Regions from separate parts of the Herbaspirillum sp. C7C2 genome, predicted to be linked through region 4. Evidence: predicted binding sites of a transcription regulator. Region 4 holds the regulator's gene; each other region holds the start of a gene.
What was found. The regulator sigma-54, encoded in region 4, starts transcription at its own class of promoters, with help from an activator protein. The targets are predictions, from matches to a motif close to TGGCANGNAANCTGCTTT.

Region 1 (3,209 bases), on a different contig from region 4:
AACATCTTGGTCGAGCCGGCTTCCTTGGAGAGCTTGCGCGCCACTTCCTTGATGACCTTGTTGCGCGGGTCGGAGATGGTGTAGACCGGGTGACCGAAACCGATCACCACTTCCTTGTTCTCCACGCGGCGACGGATGTCGGCTTCGGCTTCGTCCGGGTTGTCGTAGCGCTTCTGGATCTCGAAGGCCACCTCGTTGGCGCCACCGTGCTTGGGGCCGCGCAGCGCGCCGATGGCGCCGGTGATGGCCGAGTGCATGTCCGAGCCGGTACCGGCGATGACGCGACCGGTGAAGGTGGAGGCGTTGAACTCGTGCTCCGCGTACAGGATCAGCGAGGTGTGCATGGCCTTTTCCCAGGACTCTGAGGGCTTCTCGCCGTGCAGCAGGTGCAGGAAGTGGGCGCCGATGGAGTCATCATCGGTTTCCACTTCGATGCGGTTGCCGTTGTGGCTGTAGTGGTACCAGTACAGCAGCATGGAACCCAGCGAGGCCATCAGGCGGTCGGCGATGTCGCGCGCGCCGGGGGTGTTGTGGTCATCCTTCTCCGGCAGCACGCAACCCAGGGCCGAGACGCCGGTACGCATCACATCCATCGGGTGCGAGGCCGCAGGCAGCCATTCCAGCGCCGCCTTGACGTTGGCCGGCAGGCCGCGCAGGGCCTTGAGCTTGGCCTTGTAGGCGCGCAGTTCGGCGCTGGTGGGCAGCTTGCCATGCACCAGCAGGTGGGCGATCTCTTCGAACTCGCAGCTGTCGGCCACGTCCAGGATGTCGTAGCCGCGATAGTGCAGGTCATTGCCGGTCTTGCCGACGGTACACAGGGCGGTGTTGCCGGCGGTGACGCCGGAGAGGGCAACGGACTTCTTGGGCTTGAAACCTGCGGCTTGTTGTTCGCTCATCGTGTTCTCCTCGTAGCGTGTTCGGTGAAACTGAATTGTCGGAAGGGATTACTTGTTCTTCTGCTGGGCAAACAGCGCATCCAGGCGCTGCTCGTAGCTGTGGTAGTCGATGCGGTCGTACAGTTCCATGCGGGTCTGCATGGTATCGACCACGTTCTTCTGAGTGCCGTCGCGGCGGATCGCCTGATAGACGTTCTCGGCCGCCTTGTTCATGGCGCGGAAGGCCGACAGCGGATAGAGCACCAGGCCGACGTCGGCGCCCTTGAGTTCGTCCACGGTGAACAGCGGGGTCGAGCCGAATTCGGTGATGTTGGCCAGGATCGGCACCTTCACCGCATTGGCGAACTGCTTGTACATACCCAGGTCGGTGATGGCTTCCGGGAAGATCATGTCGGCACCGGCTTCGACGCAGGCCACGGCGCGCTCCACGGCGGCTTCCAGGCCTTCCACGGCCAGCGCATCGGTGCGCGCCATGATGACGAAGTTCTCATCGGTACGGGCATCCACGGCGGCCTTGATGCGGTCCACCATTTCCTGCTTGCTGACGATTTCCTTGCCGGGACGGTGACCGCAGCGCTTGGCGCCGACCTGGTCTTCGATGTGCATGGCGGCGGCACCGAACTTGATCATCGACTTCACGGTGCGGGCCACGTTGAAGGCCGAGGCGCCGAAGCCGGTATCGACATCCACCAGCAGCGGCAGGTCGCACACGTCGGTGATGCGGCGTACGTCGGTGAGCACGTCGTCCAGGTTGGAAATGCCGAGGTCGGGCAAGCCCAGGGAACCGGCCGCGACGCCGCCGCCGGACAGGTAGATGGCACGGAAGCCGGCGCGCTTGGCCAGCAGGGCGTGATTGGCGTTGATCGCGCCGATGACTTGCAAGGGAGATTCTTCCTGGACGGCCTGACGGAACGCTGCGCCTGCGGAGTGGAGAGCCATGATGGACACCTTCTGTAAGGGTTGCTGGAGGTAGCGGACTATGGAGGGCCTTATTGCAACGGCCGTGCCATCGCACTGCAACATCTTGCGAAACCTGGCGGGCCTGTTTTGGGGTGATGTGAAACTTCCTTCCAGATCAATGACTTGCGAACGAAACCTGGCTCCCCTGCCACGCCAGCAGGCAGACCGGACGGGCGGTCCGGCGGCATGCCACCCTGTTTCATCAGTGTTACACTAACGTTTCACTGAAACATGGTGAACGTTTCTTCCTGGCTGGCTTCAGGCCTTTCCAGCCACCCTGAGTCGTCGTCCATCACCCTCAGCCACCTAGCGCCACGCCCATGAAACGCCCTGCCCCCACCGACCGCCACGCCGACAAACCCGTGATCTGGACCGCTTCGGTATCGCGCCTGTCGGAGCTGTTCCGCGACATCACGCTGGAGTTCGACGCGCTGGCCGACATCGAGCCCATCCACCTGGGGTTCGACGAGGCCGTGCGCGAGATCCGCGAGCGCCTGGCCACGCAGCGCTGCGACGTGGTCATCTCGGCCGGCTCCAACGGCGCCTACCTCAAGAGCCGGTTGCCGGTGCCGGTGGTGGTGGCGCGCGCCAGCGGCTTCGACGTGATGCAGGCGCTGGCACGGGCGCGCCAGATCACCACCCGCATCGGCCTGGTCAGCTATCAGGAAGAGATGCCGGCACTGGCCGAGTTCCAGCAGATGTTCGGACTGGACATCGCCCAGCGCACCTATGCCACCGAGGAAGATGCGCGGGCCGTGGTCAACGAACTGAAGGCCGGTGGCATCGAGGCCGTGGTGGGCGCCGGCCTCATCACCGACCTGGCTGAAGAGGCCGGCATGCACGGCATCTTCCTGTATTCCTCGGCCACGGTGCGCCAGGCCTTCGAGGATGCACTGGAACTGGCGCGCCTGACGCAACTGGAGAGCACGCGTGGCCCCCTCCTGCCGGTGGCCGACAGCCTGCGCGCACGCCATCACCTGAAGGACCTGCGGGGCGACTCGGCTGCCATGGAAGCGGTACGGCAATCGATCACGCTGTTTGCCCGTTCACCGGCCAGCGTACTGATCCAGGGTGAGACCGGCACCGGCAAGGAGCTGGCGGCGCAAGCCATCCATCGCGCCCATCCGCTGATGCAGGGCAAGACCCAGGCAAGCCATCCCTTCGTGGCCATCAACTGCGGCGCGCTGGCGGAGTCGCTGCTGGAGTCCGAACTGTTCGGCTATGAAGAAGGTGCCTTCACCGGTTCGCGCCGGGGTGGACGTGCCGGCGTGTTCGAGGCGGCCCATCGCGGCACGCTGCTATTGGATGAAATCGGCGAGATGCCGCTGCCCCTGCAGACCCGCCTGCTGCGCG
Region 2 (3,209 bases), on a different contig from region 4:
TATGCAATGCAAAGCCGGCTGCAGCTGATGGGTTGCGAGGTCGACAGCGTCGCCGACGGCACCGCCGCGCTGGCAGCGATCCAGGCCCGCCCCTATGGGCTGGTGCTGCTGGATTGCTTCCTGCCGGACATCCTCGGCCAGGACGTGGCGCGCCAGGTCCGCCAGCTGGAACAGGCGCAGCCTGAGCGGCCCTACACGCCGCTGATCGGCATCTCGGCCGAGGCCGATCCTGCGCACGTACAGCGCTGCCTGGACAGCGGCATGGATGGGATGCTCGACAAGCCATTGCAGACCCTGGCCATCCGCCGCCTGCTGGCGCTGTGGTGCGATCACGAGCTGGGCGAGGAAGGCGAGGCCGCCAGTCCCGAGGAAGAACACGACCAGGACCTGGCCCGGCTGTTCCTGACGACCTCCCTGCATGATCTGCAGGCACTGCAGCAGGCGCGGGAGGAGGGCGATGCCGCCCGCATGAGCCGGCTCACCCACCGTATGCGGGGCGCGGCGCTGACCATGGGTCGGGCCGAGATCGTGGCCTTGCTGGAATGCGTGGACGAGGCCCTGCTAGGCGGCCCTGGCGCTGCCGATGCGATCAGCCTGCTGCTGCAGTCATTGAGCAATGCACTGCAGGCGCGCAGCCTGCAATCCTGATCAGCGTTGCCGGGTTGGCGTCAGGCGCCCACCCAGGGCAGCCCGCCGAAGCACCAGCCTTCCACCGTCTTGCGATGTCCGGCCGCGTCCTTGTTGCCTTCGAAGCCTTCCAGGATGTCGAAGCAGCGGGTGTAGCCATGTTCCGTGGCCAGCTTGGCCGCGTGCTTGGAGCGCACGCCGGAGCGGCACAGGAACAGCAGCACTTCATCGGGCAGGGTGACTTCCTTCAATTGCGGCAGGAATTCCGGATTGGGCTTGCCCTCCGGGTAGAGATTCCATTGCACCGCCAAGTGCTGCGCCGCCGGAATCTGCACGGTCCCGATCCAGTCGCGCTCGGCGCGCGTGCGCACGTCCACCAGCTTCACCTTGGTGTCGGCCTGGATCAGGGCTAGCGCTTCCTGCGGGGTGACTGCGCCGGCATAGGGTAACTGGCCGTCGGTGCCGCGTTGCTGGGCTTTGGAGAGGATGTCGTAGGGGCTCATGGCATTTGATCTCGGGAAGAAGGGGGCGTGGAATTCTCGGAACGGGTCAACATGGCGTGAGGCCGACGATGGCAGGATCAGCCGCGCAGCCCGCTGAAAGACTTGATTCTAAACAATATAAACATTTCGGCAATTTCCAAGTCGGTGCATCGCGCAGCCGGAGTTACAGGATGCCCCAGTACGGCGCATGCACCATCAATGTGCAAATCGGGTAGCCCCATCTAAAAATGCAGTAATTTGGTGCAAAAGAAGAAAAATGCACCAAAACAAGGCTTGGTATGCTGATTCCTGCACCGTGGGGAACGGCCCGAAGGCCGCGTCCTCCCTAAAATATTCCATTATCGGGCTACCCCAAAGGTCGATGGCATGGAATCTGCTATCATCCGCGACTGAGTTCGGCGCAAGACCGTTGTATCAAATGCAAAGATCCAGTCGCAGAAAACGGCTCACACCCCAATTTATACTACTTCCTCGTTTTAGGAGATTCGCATGGCAAGGACGGCCGCAGAGGTTTTGAAGATGGTGAAGGACAACGAAGTCAAGTTTGTTGACTTCCGTTTCGCTGACACCCGTGGCAAGGAACAGCACGTTTCCGTGCCTGTTTCGCATTTCGACATCGACAAGTTCGAATCCGGTCACGCCTTCGACGGTTCGTCGATCGCCGGCTGGAAGGGTATCGAAGCCTCCGACATGCTGCTGATCCCGGACCCGAATACCGCCAACATCGACCCGTTCATGGAAGAGACCACCCTCTTCATGCAATGTGACGTGATCGAGCCGTCCGACGGCAAGGGCTACGACCGTGATCCGCGCTCCATCGCCAAGCGCGCTGAAGCCTACCTGAAGTCCTCCGGCCTGGGCGACACCGCCTACTTCGGTCCGGAACCCGAATTCTTCATCTTCGACGGCGTGCGTTGGGGTGCTGACATGTCCGGCTCCTTCGTCAAGATCGACTCCGAAGAAGCTTCCTGGAGCACCGGCGCCAAGATCGAAGGCGGCAACTCCGGCCACCGTCCGACCGTCAAGGGCGGCTATTTCCCGGTTCCCCCGGTCGACAGCTTCCAGGACATGCGTTCGGAAATGTCCCTGATCCTGGAATCCCTGGGCATCCCCGTCGAAGTGCACCACCACGAAGTGGCTGGCGCTGGCCAGAACGAACTGGGCACCAAGTTCTCGACCCTGGTCGAGCGCGCTGACTGGACCCAGACCCTGAAGTACGTGATCTGGAACGTTGCCCACACCTACGGCAAGACCGCTACCTTCATGCCCAAGCCCCTGGTCGGCGACAACGGCTCCGGCATGCACGTGCACCAATCCGTCTGGAAGGATGGCAAGAACCTGTTCGCAGGCGACGGCTACGCCGGCCTGTCGGAATTCGCGCTGTACTACATCGGCGGCATCATCAAGCACGCCAAGGCACTCAACGCCATCACCAACCCCGGCACCAACTCGTACAAGCGTCTGGTCCCCGGCTTCGAAGCCCCGGTCAAGCTGGCCTACTCGGCCCGTAACCGCTCGGCCTCGATCCGTATCCCCCACGTCGCCAACCCGAAGGGCCGTCGTATCGAAACCCGCTTCCCGGATCCCCTGGCCAACCCGTACCTGTGCTTCTCGGCTCTGCTGATGGCCGGTCTGGATGGCGTGCAGAACAAGATCCACCCGGGCGAAGCTGCGACCAAGGACCTGTACCACCTGCCGCCGGAAGAAGACAAGCTGATCCCGACCGTCTGCGCCTCGCTGGACGAAGCCCTGGAACACCTGGACAAGGATCGCGAGTTCCTGACCCGTGGTGGCGTGTTCACCGACAGCATGATCGATGCCTACATCGAGCTGAAGATGCAGGAAGTCCAACGCTTCCGCATGACCACGCACCCGATCGAATTCGACATGTACTACTCGCTGTAATCGAATCCGCATCCGGAGAAAAAGGGGAAGCTTGCTTCCCCTTTTTTTATGCGCAGCGGCGCGGCCCATGGTAGGGAAGTGCGCCCGAAAATTGCTAGACAGACTGGTCAATGACTGCACTAGCCCGAGCAAGACGACATGACCCCTGGCATCACGAATCCTCCCATGAAGACA
Region 3 (3,209 bases), on a different contig from region 4:
CGGCAGCCGCCAGGTTGCCCTGGTGTCGCTCCAGGCTGGCACCGACCAGCTCGCGCTCGTAGCGCTCCACTGCATCGCGCAGTGACAGAGAGAGCGGCCCCGGCGTGGCGCCGGTCGGATTGACTCCCGCGACAGCATTCCCCATTGCCGCGCTTGCATCGGACGCGAGCGCCAGCGGTGTGCGCAGGTCCAGCGCCTCGGCGTCCAGCGTGAGGATGGACGGACGCTGCGGCTGTGCTGCCAGGGCACGCAAGGCACAGCGGCCGACCAGATGTTCCAGCTCCCGGATGTTGCCCGGCCATGGGTAATCCTGCAGGGCGCGCTGGGCGTCGGCGGACAGCCGCAGGCTGGCCAGGCCCAGTCTGGCGCGGTTCTGCTCCAGGAAATACCCGGCCAGCAGCAGCACGTCGCGACCCCGCTCACGTAGCGGCGGCACCCGGATGGGAAAGACCGACAGGCGGTGATAGAAGTCGGCGCGGAAGTGACCGCGCTTGACCTCTTCGGCCAGGTCGCGATTGGTGGCGGCGATCAGGCGTACATCGACCCGATGTTCACGGTCCGATCCCACCCGCTGCAATTGCCCGCTCTGCAGTACCCGCAGCAGTTTGGCCTGCACCGCCAGCGGCAACTCGCCGACTTCATCCAGGAACAGCGTGCCGCCATCGGCCATCTCGAACTTGCCGCGACGATCAGCCACCGCGCCCGAGAAGGCGCCACGGACGTGGCCGAACAGTTCGCTCTCGACCAGAGTGTCGGGCAAGGCGGCGCAGTTCAGGCTGATCATGGGCTTGTGGGCGCGGGGCGAGGCGGCATGCAGGGCGTGCGCCACCAGCTCCTTGCCGGTGCCGGTTTCGCCGCTGACCAACACCGTCATGTCGCTGGGTGCGGCCATGCGTATTTCTTCCATCAGCTGGCGCTGGGCCGGGCTCTGGCCAATCAGTTCACGCTTGCCCTGGCTTTCCTCCAGCCCGAGACGATAGGCTTCGGCACGCTGGCGCGCCTGTTCTCCGGCTTGCGAGAGGTCACTGATGCGCTCGGCCACGTTGACGGTGGCGGCCGCCAGCGCGGCAAAGGCATGCAGCGAGGCCATGTCGACCCGGTCGAAGCGCCCCGGCCCCAGCGCATCCAGCGTGACCAGGCCCCAGGGACGGCCGTTGACGGTCAGCGCGCAACCCATGCAATCGTGCACTTCCAGCTGGCCGGAATGGGCGTCGTTGAGCCCGTCGACCAGCCCATCATAGGGGTCGGGCAAGCTGGAATCGGCCGGGAAGCGCGTCGGTGCAACATTGGCCAGCAGCACGCCGAAGCGCGGATGATCTGCCACCCGGAAGCGCCGCCCGAGGGTGTCGCCAGAAAGACCGTCGATGGCCAGCGGTACCAGCACCTCGCCCTCCAGCCGCAGCAGCGCGGCCGCGTCGCAGGGAAAGAGCGTGCGCAAGGTCTGCAGCAGGCGCCGATAGCGCTCCCGATCATCGATCTCCCGGGAGAGGTCGGCCACCAGCGGCAACAGCGCATCCAGCAAGGCCTTTGAGGTCATATTGACTACCGATAATGTGAATTAAAGTCATTATGACACAGGTATAAATGACATGGATATTTCCTAAGTCATTGATTTTATTGGGGCGGGATGATGGCACGGCTTTTGTAATACATCAGGGCAGACCGGTACTCCGGCACCTCCACTCCACCACTGAAAGGCCCAGCATGCTGACCGAAGCCCAACTCGCCATCGTCAAGTCCACCGTCCCCCTGCTCGAATCGGGCGGCGAGGCCCTGACCACGCACTTCTACCAGATGCTCATGCGTGACTATCCGCAAGTGCGTCCCCTGTTCAATCGCACCCACCAGGCCAGCGGCGACCAGCCACGGGCGCTGGCCAACGGCGTGCTGATGTATGCCCGCCACATCGACCGCCTGGAAGAACTGGGCCCCCTGGCGGCACAGATCATCAACAAGCACGTCGCCGTGCAGGTCATGCCCGAGCACTACCCGATGGTGGGCGATTGCCTGCTGCGCGCCATCCGCGAAGTGCTGGGTGCGGATATCGCCACCGATGCCGTCATCGACGCCTGGGGCGCGGCCTATGGGCAGTTGGCCGATATCCTCATCGGCGCCGAGCGCCAGCAGTACGACAGCAAGGCCGAAGCGCCCGGTGGCTGGCGCGGTGGCCGCCATTTCGTGGTCAGCCGCAAGGTGGCCGAGAGCGAGGAAATCACGTCCTTCTACTTCGTGCCGCAGGATGGCGGCAGCCTGCTGGACTTCGAACCGGGCCAGTACATCGGCCTGCGCATGATGGTCGACGGGGAGGAGCAGCGTCGCCAGTATTCGCTGTCGGCGCCGCTGCGTCAGAACGGTCAGCCGGCGCAGTACCGCATCAGCGTCAAGCGCGAAGCCAAGGGCAAGGTCTCGCGCCATCTGCATGACCAGATCCATGTGGGATCGGTGGTGGAACTGTTCCCGCCCTCCGGCGAGTTCACCTTGGCCGCCAGCGCCAGGCCGCTGGTGCTCATCAGCGGCGGCGTCGGCATCACGCCGATGATGAGCATGCTGGTCGCGGCCCTGCCCAGCGGCCGCCCGGTGCACTTCATCCACGCCGCCCGTCATGCGGGTGTGCATGCCTTCCGCGGTACGCTGGAAGAACTGGCTGCCCGCCATCCCCAGCTGCAGGTGCGCTTCTGCTACGAGAACCAGCGTGCCGGCGATGTGGCGCCGCATGCCCACGGCTTCATCGATGCCGCGCTATTGCAGCAGTGGCTGCCGGCCGATCGTGATGTGGACGCCTACTTCGTCGGCCCCAAGCCCTTCATGAAGGCCATCAGGCAGGCGCTGGAGGAACTGGGCGTACCGGCGGCGCAGGCGCGTTACGAATTCTTCGGACCCGCAGCCGCCCTGCAGTAATGCCCCTGCCCCCGCAGCCGGCCGACCTGGCCGGGTGCGGGTTCTTCCATCACCCATGAGCGAAACGATATGAACCTGGACAAATACCGCCGTGAACACGCCGACATCATCGGCCACGTACAACAACTCAAGGCCCTGTGCTCGCAGGGCATCGCCGAAGAGGCTGCCTCCATCGCCCGCGAAGTGATTGCGATGAGCTCGGTCATCAAGCTGCACCTGTCGGTGGAAGACCGCTACCTCTATCCCGCCATGCAGGAGGCGTCGCCCGCACTGGCCGCCAAGGCCAGGCATTATCAGGAGGAGATGCAGGA
Region 4 (3,209 bases):
GGCGTACATTTCGCTCATGATGTCCGAGCCGCCGACGAATTCACCCTTCACGTACAGCTGGGGAATGGTTGGCCAGTTCGAATATTCCTTGATGCCCTGACGCACATCGGCGCTTTCCAGCACATTGACGGTGACGATGTTCTCGGCGCCGCTGGCCTTGAGCAGCTGGATGGCCTTGCCGGAGAAGCCGCATTGCGGGAACTGGGCGGTTCCCTTCATGAACAGCACGACAGGGTTTTGGGTCACGGTTTCTTTGATCCAGGATTGGACGTCGCTCATGGCTATGCCTTTAAAAATGGGATTGCCGACATTATAGGGAAAAGCCGCCGCTCGCGTTGAAGTCGGCAGGGTTGCGGCGTGGTTGGGGTGTCGTCCGGCATTGCTTGGTGGAAATCATTTATACGATTTCCGCTTTGGACCTTGCCACCAAGATGAGGGCGGGAGGAGCCTCTTCAAGTCTCATTGCGAGCCGCTTCGGGAGAACAGCGGCGATGATGGACGCGGGATCACTGTTTGCCACAGGAAATGAAACCGGCCCCGGCGCCGCAAAATGAAAAAGGGCGCTTGCGCGCCCCTTCCTCATGAGATTCCCACCTTATGCGTCACGCTGTCGTTGCGCACCCGCCGGCAGGAATGGTCCTGAATCCTTGTCTTATGCCGCGCCAGCCACTGCATCAGCGGGGGTATCGTCGGGCAGACGCTTGGCCATGGAGTGATGCTCCTGCAAGCGGTCCTTGTGCTTGATGACCTGGCGGTCGAGCTTGTCGATCAGGGCATCAATAGCGGCATAGAGGTCGTGCGCAATGCTTTCCGCATGTAGATCCTTCCCCTTGATGTGGACGTTGATTTCCGCTTTTTGGCGCTTTTCCTTTTCTGTGAGTTTATCTACGCTCAGGATCACGCTGACGTCGATCACGTTGTCGAAATGGCGCTTGATACGGGCCAGCTTGCTTTGCACGTATTCCCGGATGGCGGGGGTCAGTTCGAGGTGGTGTCCACTGATGGTCAGATTCATACAAGACTCCTATCGTGAGGTCACTGGAGGTTCGTGCGATGCATCGTCTACAGCTGCTGTACCACGGGCACGGTCTTCGTGTCGGATGGCATGGGCACCAGGTAGGGATGCTTGCCTGAACACAGCAACGGTACTGCTACAGAAAAACTGAGGAAAGCTCAGAGGGACTTGCGGAGATTGACTGGCGGAATCTTCAACACTTCGCGGTATTTGGCGACTGTGCGTCGCGCGACCACCATGCCTTGTTCTGCCAGCATATCCGCAATCTTGCTATCGGATAATGGGGTCTGCGGGTTTTCGGCTCCTATCAACTGTTTGATCAGCGCCCGTATCGCGGTGGAGGAGGCTTCGCCTCCGGTTTCAGTCGCGACGTGGCTACCGAAGAAGTACTTCAACTCGAACATGCCGTGCGGCGTGAGCATGTATTTTTGAGTTGTCACGCGAGAGATTGTGCTCTCGTGTAGACCCAGTGTATCAGCAATTTCACGCAGCACAAGGGGCCGCATGGCCACTGCGCCATGTGAAAAGAAGTTTCTTTGACGTTCGACAATAGCCTGCGCGACTCGCAAAATTGTATCGAAACGTTGCCGCATGTTCTTGATGAGCCACTTAGCTTCCTGCAACTGCGACGACAGCGATCCTTCGCCCTTGGCCTGCTTGAGCGCACTCGCATACATTGCATTGACGCGCAGCTTGGGCATGACCTCATGGTTGAGCATGACCTGCCAGCCGTTCTTTGTCTGTTTGACAATCACGTCCGGCACCACGTAGTCCGAAGCATCGCGCGCGAATTCGGCACCCGGATGCGGACGGCACTGACGGATCACCGCCTGTGCTTCGCGCAGGTCCTCGTCATCGCAATCGAGAGCCTTCTTGATCTTGTTGAAATCGCGCTGTGCGAATAGCGGCAGGTAATCCTCGACAATCCTCAAGGCAAGCTTGCGGGTGACGAAGGGCACCTTGGGCAGGCGGCGGATCTGCAGTGCCAGACATTCACCGGCACTACGCGCACCCACCCCGGCCGGGTCCAGGCTCTGCAGCAGCTTCAGCGAGATCGACAGTTCTTCCAAGTCAACGCCCAGCTCTTCCGGCAGGCGCGCCAGGATGTCTTCCAGCGGTTCCTCCAGGTAACCGCTTTCGTCCAGCGCATCGGTGAGCAGTTCCAGCAGCGCACGGTCGCGGTGTGTGCGGGCGGTGACCCGTATCTGTTCCAGCAGGTGTTCGCGCAGGGTCAGCTCATGCGCTTCCAGTTGCGGGCGGGCATCGTCGTCGTCGGGCGATTTGCCACTGCGTGCCACGTCGTCGAAGCTCCAGTCGGATTCGCCACTGACACCGCTCTCGGGGCTGTTGTCCTGATAGTCGAAACTGGCTTCGCCATCAGTAGCGGAGGGGGCTGCTTCGTTGCCGCTGTCGCCAGCGGGCTCGGCCACTCCGGTGGAGGGCGCGGAAGAGACCGCGCCATCGGCCAACAGGCGCACCGAATTGTCGAGAGCGTCGTCCAGGCGTTCGAGCAGGGGATTGTCGGACAGGATCTGTTCCAGTTCCTGGTGCAGTTCCAGCGTCGACAGTTGCAACAGCCTGATCGACTGCTGCAGTTGCGGCGTCAATGCGAGGTGCTGCGAGGTACGTAACTGGAGCGACTGTTTCATCTGTCTTTCTGGGAGCGGCGTGGCCCGCTGGTTGCAATACCGTTGTGTGGCCGATGGACGGCGGGTGCTACATGCGGAAGTGTTCGCCCAGGTATACGCGGCGCACCGATTCGTTGGCGATGATCTCTTCCGGGTTACCGCTGGCCAGCACCGTGCCCTGGTTGATGATGTAGGCGCGGTCGCAGATACCCAGGGTTTCCCGCACGTTGTGGTCGGTGATGAGCACGCCGATGCCGCGTTCCTTGAGGAAGCGCACGATGCGCTGGATTTCGATCACGGCAATCGGGTCGATACCGGCAAACGGTTCGTCCAGCAGCACGAAGCGCGGATCGGTGGCCAGTGCGCGGGCGATTTCCACGCGGCGGCGTTCGCCACCGGAGAGCGACAGTGCCTGGCTCTCGCGCAGCTTTTCGATCTGCAGTTCATGCAGCAGGTTGTTCAGGCGGCCCTCGATTTCATCGCGCGAGAGCGGCTTGCCGTCCTCCTGGCGCAGCTCCAGCACGGCGCGGATGTTGTCTTCCACCGTCAGCTTGCGGAACACCGAG

Region 1: prpB (methylisocitrate lyase) is a predicted target of sigma-54. The motif match lies at 1,888-1,905, and genes of this name have one in related genera.
Region 2: glnA (type I glutamate--ammonia ligase) is a predicted target of sigma-54. The motif match lies at 1,493-1,510, and genes of this name have one in related genera.
Region 3: hmpA (NO-inducible flavohemoprotein) is a predicted target of sigma-54. The motif match lies at 1,632-1,649, and genes of this name have one in related genera.

The regions. Positions count from the first base shown of each region.
Region 1 is NZ_JABXGI010000017.1:44,550-47,758, forward strand. Features, by position in the region: gene prpC (bifunctional 2-methylcitrate synthase/citrate synthase) at 1-896, opposite strand, end outside; gene prpB (methylisocitrate lyase) at 945-1,835, opposite strand; gene prpR (propionate catabolism operon regulatory protein PrpR) at 2,177-3,209, shown strand, end outside.
Region 2 is NZ_JABXGI010000017.1:52,830-56,038, reverse strand. Features, by position in the region: gene HWE04_RS18585 (Hpt domain-containing response regulator) at 1-648, shown strand, start outside; gene HWE04_RS18580 (rhodanese-like domain-containing protein) at 669-1,130, opposite strand; gene glnA (type I glutamate--ammonia ligase) at 1,620-3,035, shown strand; gene glnL (nitrogen regulation protein NR(II)) at 3,201-3,209, shown strand, end outside.
Region 3 is NZ_JABXGI010000002.1:16,789-19,997, forward strand. Features, by position in the region: gene norR (nitric oxide reductase transcriptional regulator NorR) at 1-1,537, opposite strand, end outside; gene hmpA (NO-inducible flavohemoprotein) at 1,705-2,898, shown strand; gene HWE04_RS03735 (hemerythrin domain-containing protein) at 2,968-3,209, shown strand, end outside.
Region 4 is NZ_JABXGI010000016.1:23,959-27,167, forward strand. Features, by position in the region: gene grxD (Grx4 family monothiol glutaredoxin) at 1-279, opposite strand, end outside; gene hpf (ribosome hibernation-promoting factor, HPF/YfiA family) at 653-1,015, opposite strand; gene HWE04_RS17960 (RNA polymerase factor sigma-54) at 1,174-2,664, opposite strand; gene lptB (LPS export ABC transporter ATP-binding protein) at 2,732-3,209, opposite strand, start outside.